Regions from separate parts of the Microbacterium sp. M3 genome, predicted to be linked through region 2. Evidence: predicted binding sites of a transcription regulator. Region 2 holds the regulator's gene; the other holds the start of a gene.
What was found. The regulator HrcA, encoded in region 2, represses chaperone genes, less so after heat shock. The targets are predictions, from matches to a motif close to TTNGCACTCGNNNNNNNCGAGTGCNAA.
Positions count from the first base shown of each region.

Region 1: the regulator HrcA is predicted to act here: its motif matches at 2,865-2,891, upstream of R8Z57_RS03825 (Hsp20/alpha crystallin family protein).

Region 1 covers NZ_JAWTZT010000001.1:830,444-834,854, forward strand. The annotation lists gene R8Z57_RS03805 (MarR family winged helix-turn-helix transcriptional regulator) at 1-81, shown strand, start outside; gene R8Z57_RS03810 (ABC transporter permease) at 88-822, opposite strand; gene R8Z57_RS03815 (ABC transporter ATP-binding protein) at 819-1,619, opposite strand; gene R8Z57_RS03820 (thymidine kinase) at 1,702-2,292, shown strand; gene R8Z57_RS03825 (Hsp20/alpha crystallin family protein) at 2,355-2,810, opposite strand; gene R8Z57_RS03830 (L-serine ammonia-lyase, iron-sulfur-dependent, subunit alpha) at 2,928-4,411, opposite strand, start outside.
Region 2 covers NZ_JAWTZT010000002.1:572,563-576,973, reverse strand. The annotation lists gene hemW (radical SAM family heme chaperone HemW) at 1-844, shown strand, start outside; gene hrcA (heat-inducible transcriptional repressor HrcA) at 991-2,037, shown strand; gene dnaJ (molecular chaperone DnaJ) at 2,087-3,199, shown strand; gene R8Z57_RS08010 (16S rRNA (uracil(1498)-N(3))-methyltransferase) at 3,203-3,940, shown strand; gene R8Z57_RS08005 (HIT domain-containing protein) at 4,025-4,372, shown strand.

The sequences.
Region 1 (4,411 bases), on a different contig from region 2:
ATGTCGCTGCTCTCGGACGACGAGCTCACGCAGCTCCGCGACCTCACCGCGAAGCTGCGGAAGAAGCAGCCCGGCTGCTGACCAGCTCTACGGGGTCCGGCGGCGCAGCGTGAGCGAGGCGAGGATGAGTGACCCGACGGCGAACGCCACCACGACCAGCAGCGGGCCGAATACGTCCCATCCCTCGTCGCCGGCGGTCACGGCATTGATCGTGTCGATGGCGTAGCTCAGCGGCAGCACCTTCGAGATCTGGTACAGCGCCTCGGGCATGTCCTCCCGGGGCATGAAGAGGCCGCCGAGGATGATCTGCGGGAACACGATGAGCGGCATGAACTGCACCGCCTGGAACTCGGTGCGCGCGAAGGCGCTCGCCAGCAGCCCGAGTGCGGTGCCGAGGATCGCGTCCACCACCGCCACGAGCCCCAGCTGCCACAGCGGCCCTTCGACCTCGAGGCGGCACACCCATACCGCGAAGGTGACCGTGATGACCGCCTGCAGCGTCGCCATCAGCCCGAACGCCAGTCCGTAGCCGAGGATGAAGTCGGCCTTGGCGATCGGCGTGGTCATGAGCCGCTCGAGCGTCCCGGATCGGCGCTCGCGGAGCGTCGTGATCGAGGTGATGAGGAACATCACGATGAAGGGGAACAGCCCGAGGATCGGCCCGCCGAACTGGTCGAACACGCCCTCCTGGTCGCTGAACAGCCAGGCGAACAGCCCCACCAGCAGACTGGGCGCGACGAGCATGAGGGCGATCGATCGAGGGTCGTGGCTCAGCTGCCGCAGCACCCGCCCCGCCGTGGCGAACGTGCGCACGCCGTTCACGATCCCCTCCGCTCCTCGCGCGCCTCGCGACGCGTGAGCGGATGATCGGATGCCGCCCCCTCGGTCGCGGCGTGCGCGTCACGCTCGATCAGAGCGAGGAACGCGGCATCCGGATCCGTCGTCCCGGTGTCGGCGAGGAGCCCGTCGGGGGTCGTGTCGGCGACGATGCGCCCCGACCGCATGAGCAGGAGCCGGTCGCAGCGGAGCGCCTCGTCCATGACGTGGCTCGAGACGATGAGGGTGACCCCCGTCTCGGCGAGTCCGCGGAAGACGCCCCACAGCTCATTGCGCAGCAGCGGGTCGAGGCCCACCGTCGGCTCGTCGAGCACCAGCAGCTCGGGGGTCCCCAGCATCGCGACCGCCAGCGAGACGCGGCTCTCCTGTCCGCCGCTGAGCGAGTCGATGGTCTGGTCGCGCTGATCGCCGAGTCCCACCTGCTCGATGACCCGGTCGACGTCGGTCCGCGGCGCGTCGACCAGCCGTGCGAAGTAGCGCAGGTTCTGCCGGATGGTGAGGTCTCCGTACACCGACGCCGCCTGGGTGTCGTAGGCGACACGGTGTCGCAGGCCGGGAGCGCCGGCGGGTTCGCCGAGCGCGGTGACGGTGCCGCCGGCCACCTTCTGCACCCCGACGATCGCACGCATGAGCGTGGTCTTGCCGCACCCCGACGGGCCGAGCAGCCCGGTGATCTGCCCGTGCGGGATGTCGAGATCCAGCCCGCGGAAGACCTCGGTGCTGCCGCGGCGCACGTGCAGACCGCGCACCGTGACGGCGCCGCCGGCGTGTTCGTTGCTCACGTGATGAATAGTGCTCCCCGCCACCGCGCGGCGCCACCCCCGCTCGCGCGCGCCCGGGTGGGGCGGACGTAGTCTGTGCCCCATGCACACGCGCACCCAGGCGAGGCTGCAGGTCGTCGCCGGTCCGATGTTCGCCGGCAAGTCCGAGGAGCTGCTGCGTCGCGTGCGCCGGGCGCGCATCGCCGGCCTGGCGGTAGAGGTGGTGGGCCACGCGCTCGACGACCGCCGCGGCGAGGGGCAGGTCAGCTCGCACTCCGGGCTCAGCATCCCGTCGCGCACGGTTTCCGACGCGGACGCCCTGCTCGCCGCGGTCCGCGGACGCGACCTCGACCTCGTGGCGATCGACGAGGCGCAGTTCTTCGGCCCGCCGCTCGTCGCGGCGGTGAACGCCCTGACCGGCGAGGGCGTCACGGTCGTCGCCTCGGGCCTGTGCGTGACGTTCGACGGCCGGCCCTTCGAGCCGCTGCCGGCTCTGATGGCGCTCGCCGAGGACGTCGTCAAGCTCACCGCCGTCTGCGCGGTGTGCGGCGAGGACGCGGCGTTCCACCAGCGCGTGTCGGCCGCCGACGGCGGGGATCCGCTCACCCCGACGAGTGCCCAGATCGGCGGGATCGAGTCGTACCAGGCACGCTGCCGGCGTCACTTCACCGGCGCCGTGACGGCCTCGGCCTGAGATGACGGATGCCTCGCCCCGGGGCTTGGGGACGAGGCATCCGTCGATGCGGGGTCGATCGCCTACTGCTCGATCGGCTGCGGCGCGTCGGTCGACTCGTGCGCCTTGATGGTCGGGGCGCCGCCCTCGGCGGTGACCTCGATCTTGCGCGGCTTCGCCTTCTCGCTCACCGGGATCGTCACGCTCAGCACCCCGTTGCTGTAGCTCGCCGAGATGCGGTCGGTGTCGATGCCCTGGCCGAGGTTGAGCTGGCGCAGGAAGCTCGCGGCCTCGCGCTCGCGGGTGATCCACTTCACGTCGTCGCCGCTGTGGAGCGTGCGCTCGGCGCGGATCGTGAGCAGCTGGCCGTCGACGTCGATGTCGACCGAGCCCGGGTCGATGCCGGGCAGGTCGGCGGTCAGTACGTAGTGGTCGCCGTCGCGGTAGAGGTCCATCGGCATGCGGCGCGGGCCGCGGCGCGTGTCGAAGAGACCCGACGCGAGGCGGTCGAGGTCACGGAACGGGTCGTAGGTGGCCATGGGAATCTCCTCTCTGTCATGGAGTTGAGTCGACTCGACTCAACTGCGAACAGATTAGCACTCGACCCTCGAGAGTGCTAAGTGCCCGAGCGTTCGCTCTGAACGAACACGGCACTGTCAGCACTCGATGACGTTCACCGCGAGGCCGCCCTCGCTCGTCTCCTTGTACTTGTGCGACATGTCGATGCCGGTCTGCCGCATCGTCTCGACGACCGCGTCCAGCGACACGTAGTGCGACCCGTCGCCACGGAGCGCCAGCCGTGCCGCCGTCACCGCCGTCGACGCGGCGATCGCGTTGCGCTCGATGCAGGGGATCTGCACGAGACCCCCGACCGGGTCGCACGTGAGGCCGAGGTGGTGCTCCATCGCGATCTCGGCCGCGTTCTCGATCTGGCGGTTCGTGCCGCCCATGACGGCGGTGAGGCCGCCGGCCGCCATCGCGCACGCCGACCCGACCTCGGCCTGGCAGCCGCCCTCGGCGCCAGAGATGGAGGCGTTGGCCTTGAACAGCGAGCCCAGCGCGGTCGCCGTGAGCAGGAAGCGACGGATGCCGCGCCGCCGGTTCGCCTCTGCCACCGTGGCCTCGTCCCAGGCCGCCGCCTCATCCGGCGCGACCGCGTGGCCGTGGTACCCCAGCAGCGCGCTGCCGACCAGCTCGCCGTACGGCGTCACGGCGTTGCCGGCGCCCAGGCCGGAGTCGGCGAGGAACCGCCACCAGTACATGGCGACGGCCGGCACGATGCCGGCGGCGCCGTTGGTGGGGGCGGTCACGACCCGTCCGCCGGCCGCGTTCTCCTCGTTGACGGCGAGCGCGAACGCCCCCAGCCACTCCCCCGGCAGCTCACGGCGGCCGTCGGCCTCCGCGGTCTCGAGCTGCGCGCGGATCGAGGCCGCGCGGCGCTTGACCCCGAGCATGCCCGGGAGCACGCCGTCGGATTCCAGCCCCGCTTCGACGCACGCGGCCATGGCGTTCCAGATCGCGTCGAGCCCCTCGGCGACCTGCTCCTCGTCCCGCAGCGCCGTCTCGTTGAGCCGAGCCGCTTCGGCGATCGTCAGACCGCGCTCGTCGCAGAGGGCGAGCAGCTCCTCGGCGCTGGAGAAGTCCAGCGGGTAGGCGTGCGCACGCACCTGGGGCGGCTCGCCCTCGCGCCGTATGAAGCCGCCGCCGACGGAGTAGTACGTCTCGCGGACCAGCAGGCCGGCATCCGACGTCGGAAGGGGTTCGGGGGTCGCCGCCGCCGGTCCGGTGGCGCGGATCCCGGTCGGGGCGAGCGCACGCGCCGGCCCGTCGACCGCGGTGGCCCAGGCCTCGAGGGTCATCGCGTTCGGGTGCCCCGGCAGCCGGGTGCGCGGTGCGAAGACGACGTCGCCGCGCTCGAAGGGCACCGCGTGGACGTCGGCCAGGTCGAGCCGCGCACCGTCGGGCCAGCCGCTCCACGCCGCGCGCACGGCATCCGGATCCACCGTCTCGGGCTCGAGACCCCGCAGCCCCGCGACGACGGCGTCGGGGGTGCCGTGGCCGATGCCCGTGGCGCCGAGCGAGCCGTAGAGCGTGCAGGTGACGCGGCCCACGCGCTCGAGCACGCCGCTCTCGCGCAGCC
Region 2 (4,411 bases):
GGTCGAGGCCAACCCCGACACTGTGACGCCCGCCGTCGCGGCCGAGCTCGCGGCATCCGGTGTCACCCGGCTGTCCATCGGCATGCAGTCGGCCGTCCCGCACGTGCTCGCCGCCCTCGACCGCACCCACGATCCCGACAATGTCCGCACCGCCGTCGCGGCGGCACGCGCCGCCGGACTCGACGTCAGCGTCGACCTCATCTACGGCGCGCCCGGCGAATCGCTCTCGGACTGGCGCGCGTCGCTCGATGCGGCCTTGGAACTGGACTCCGACCACGTCTCGGCCTACGCGCTCATCATCGAGGACGGCACGAAGCTCGCGCGCCAGATCCGCCGGGGCGAGGTCGCCGCGCCCGACGACGACCTGCAGGCCGACATGTACGAGCTCGCCGACGAGCTCCTCGCCGCCGCGGGCTTCGAGTGGTACGAGGTCTCGAACTGGTCTCGAGGAGAGATGCACCGCTCCCGCCACAACCTCGCGTACTGGACGGGGACCGACTGGTGGGGCTTCGGGCCGGGTGCCCACAGTCACGTCGGCGGTGTGCGCTTCTGGAACGTCAAGCACCCCGCCGCGTACGCACAGCGGCTCGCGAGCGGCGAGTCGCCGGCTGCCGGACGGGAGATCCCGGATGCCGCGGCCCGGGCGCTCGAGAGCGTGCTGCTGCGTTCGCGCATCCGCGAGGGCCTGCCGATCGCCGAACTGCACCCCGACGGCCGCCGCGCGGTGGCGGCGCTCATCGCCGACGGGCTGATCGACGGTCCCGCGGCCGTGCGCGGCCGGGTCGTCCTCACGCTGCGGGGCCGGCTGCTGGCCGACGCCGTGGTCCGCGCCCTCACCGACTGAGCGCCGGCGGCTGCGGCCGCGGCCTGCCGCGACACGGCGAGCCGCGTGGCCGTTCGGCGATCCTGACGGAGCCATCGGATAGAATTGGCACTCCAGTCATGCGAGTGCCAGACGGCGCCAGATGCCACGCAGCGTGAGGAGGCGGGATGGTCAGCGAGCGGGGACTGCAGGTGCTGCGGGCGATCGTCCAGGATTACGTCGACACGCGTGAGCCGGTCGGCAGCAAGGCGATCGTCGAGCGGCACGCGTTCGGCGTTTCTGCGGCGACGATCCGCAACGACATGGCGCTCCTGGAGGACGAGGAGCTCATCGCCGCGCCGCACACCTCCTCGGGGCGCATCCCCACCGACAAGGGCTACCGGGTCTTCGTCGATCACCTCGCCGAGCTGCGCCCGCTGTCGCCGGCTCAGCGCGCGGCGATCGCGTCGTTCCTGGAGGGCCCGGGAGATCTCGACGACGTGCTGGTGCGCACCGTCCGGGCACTGACCCAGCTCACCGGCCAGGTCGCCATCGTCCAGTACCCCTCGTTCGCGCGCGCGACGGTCACGCACGTCGAGCTCGTGCAGCTCGGCGGCGGGCGGATGCTCGTGATCGTCGTCACCGACACCGGGCGCGTGTCGCAGCGCTTGACGTTCGTGGGCGAGGAATTCGACGACGCCGACCTCGCACGCATCCGCGCCGAGCTCGGCACCGTCCTCGTCGGCCGACCGGTGCGAGAGGGGCTGCAGCGCATCGCCGACCGGCTCGACGCACCCGCCGCCCAGACCCCCGCGCCCGCCCACGAGCGCGCCACCGATGAGATCGTCCGTGCCGTTGCCGAGGAGCTGGAGGAGTTCCGCCAGGACAAGCTGGTCATGGCCGGCAGCGCGAACCTCGCGCGTCGCGAGGCGGACTTCCGCGGAAGCATCTACCCGCTCCTCGAGGCGATCGAGGAGCAGGTCACGCTGCTGCGGCTGATGGGCGAGATGGTCGCTGACGAGCAGGGGCTCTCGGCCAGCATCGGCCGGGAGAACGACGCGTTCGGACTCGGTGAAGCCTCGGTCGTGGCGAGCGACTACGACGGCACCGGATCACTGGCCCGCGTCGGCGTGCTCGGTCCGACCCGCATGGACTACCCCACGAACCTCGCGGCGGTGCGAGCCGTCGCGCGTTATCTCACGCGCATGCTCGAGCAGGACGACAGCTCCCGCTGAGCGGACGCGCATCTACGATCCCGCGGCCCGCCGCGGCAGGAAGGCGAAAGTGGCTGACCATTACGAGGTCCTCGGCGTCGCACGCGACGCCACCCCCGACGAGATCAAGAAGGCGTACCGGCGCCTGGCCCGGCAGCTGCACCCGGACGTCAACCCGGGTGAGGACGCCTCCGAGCGGTTCAAGCTCGTGACGCACGCGTACGACGTGCTGAGCGATCCCGAGCAGCGCGCCCGCTACGACATGGGCGGCGGCGAGTCGCCGTTCGGCGGGGCCGGCGGCTTCGGCGGCTTCAACGACATCTTCGAGACGTTCTTCGGCGCAGCCGGCGGTTCGCGCGGTGGACGGCCCCGCTCGCGGCGCGAGCGGGGTCAGGACGCCCTCGTCCGCGTGACGCTCGAGCTCGGCGACGTCGTGTTCGGCACGCACCGCGACATCGACGTCGACACGGCGGTGCTGTGCGAGACCTGTCAGGGGTCTTGCTGTCAGCCCGGCACCGGCCCGGTGACGTGCGAGATCTGTCACGGCACCGGCAACGTCCAGCGCCAGGTCCGCAGCCTGCTCGGCAACGTCGTCACGTCGCAGCCCTGCAACGTCTGCCAGGGCTACGGCACCACGATCCCGTACCCGTGCGCGACGTGCCAGGGTCAGGGCCGCGTCCGCGCCCGGCGGACGGTGTCGCTCGACATCCCCGCCGGCGTCGAGACCGGCCTGCGCCTGCAGCTGCCCGGCTCCGGCGAGGTGGGCCCGGCCGGCGGCCCCAACGGCGACCTGTACATCGAGGTCACGGTGTCGCCCCACGAGGTGTTCAGCCGCGAAGGCGACGACCTTCTGGCGACCCTCGAGGTCTCGATGCCCGACGCGATCCTCGGTGCGACGACCACGATCGAGTCGCTCGACGGTCCCGTCGAGCTCGAGGTGCGCCCGGGCGTGCAGGCCGGTGACGTGCTCACGATCAAGGGCCGCGGCATCACGCCCCTCCGCGGCTCGCAGCGCGGCGACCTGCGCGTCGGCGTGCACGTCGTCACGCCGACGCGCCTGGATCACAAGCAGCGCGCCCTCATCGAGGAGTTCGCGAAGCGCACGAAGGCGCCGGCGCCCCGGCTGGCGGAATTCCACCAGGGCCTGTTCGCGAAGCTCCGCGACCGGTTCCGGAACGGCTGACCCGTGCCGCTGCACTTCCTCCTCGAAGAACCCGTCCACGCGATCGAGGGCGACGCCGTCACCCTGACGGGCGCCGAGGCCCACCACGCCGCGACCGTGCGCCGGGTGCGCGTGGGGGAGGAAGTCACCGTCGGCGACGGTGCGGGCGCCTGGCTCACCGGCGAGGTGGAGTCGGTGGCGCCGCGCGAGGTCGTCGTGCGCATCCGGGAGCGGACGGATGCCCCGCCTCCCGCGCCCCGGATCGTTCTGGTGCAGGCGCTCGCCAAGGGTGATCGCGACGAGCTGGCCGTCCAGACCGCGACCGAGCTGGGTGTCGACGAGATCGTCCCCTGGCAGTCGGCACGCAGCGTGTCGCGGTGGGACGCGGCCAAAGCCGCCAAGGGGCGGGCGCGATGGGCGTCGATCGCACGGGAGGCTGCGAAGCAGGCGCACCGCGCCTTCCTCCCCGAGGTGGCCGAGCTCACCACGACGGCCGGCCTGGTGCGCCGGGCTGCGGCATCCGTCGTCCTCGTCCTGGAGCCGGCGGCGAGCGAGCCGCTGAGCGCCCTGACGCTGGACCCGGCCGATCCGCGGGACATCGTGCTCGTCGTCGGTCCCGAGGGCGGCATCGCGCCCGAGGAGCTGGCTCTGCTCGGCGAGGCGGGCGCACGGCAGGTACGGCTCGGCGACACCGTGCTGCGCACGTCGACCGCCGGCCCCGCCGCTCTGGCCGTGGTCAGCACGGCACTCGGGCGGTGGTGACGGGAATCCCGTCCGCGGCGACCGACCCCGCGCGCGTCGCGAGTGCCGGGCCCGGCGCACGGACCCGTCGGTAGACTTGCCCGCATGAGCGAACCCTCGATCTTCACGCGTATCCGCAACGGGGAGATCCCGTCCGAGATCCTCGCGGAGACCGAGAACGCGTTCGCGATCCGCGACATCGCGCCGCAGGCGCCGGTGCACCTCCTCGTGATCCCGAAGACCGAGGAGTACCGCAACGTCGTGGAGCTGGCGGCCGGCGACCCGGAGCTCATGGCAGAGCTCGTGGGCCTCGCCAACACGCTGGCCGCCGAGCACGGCGACGGCGATTTCCGTCTCGTGTTCAACACCGGCCCGAACGCGGGTCAGACCGTCTTCCACGTGCACGCCCATGTGCTCGCGGGAGGCCTCGAAGAGAAGAGTGTGGGTGCCTGATCAACCTGCCGACGAGACCGTCGGCGAGCAGGGCCGGAG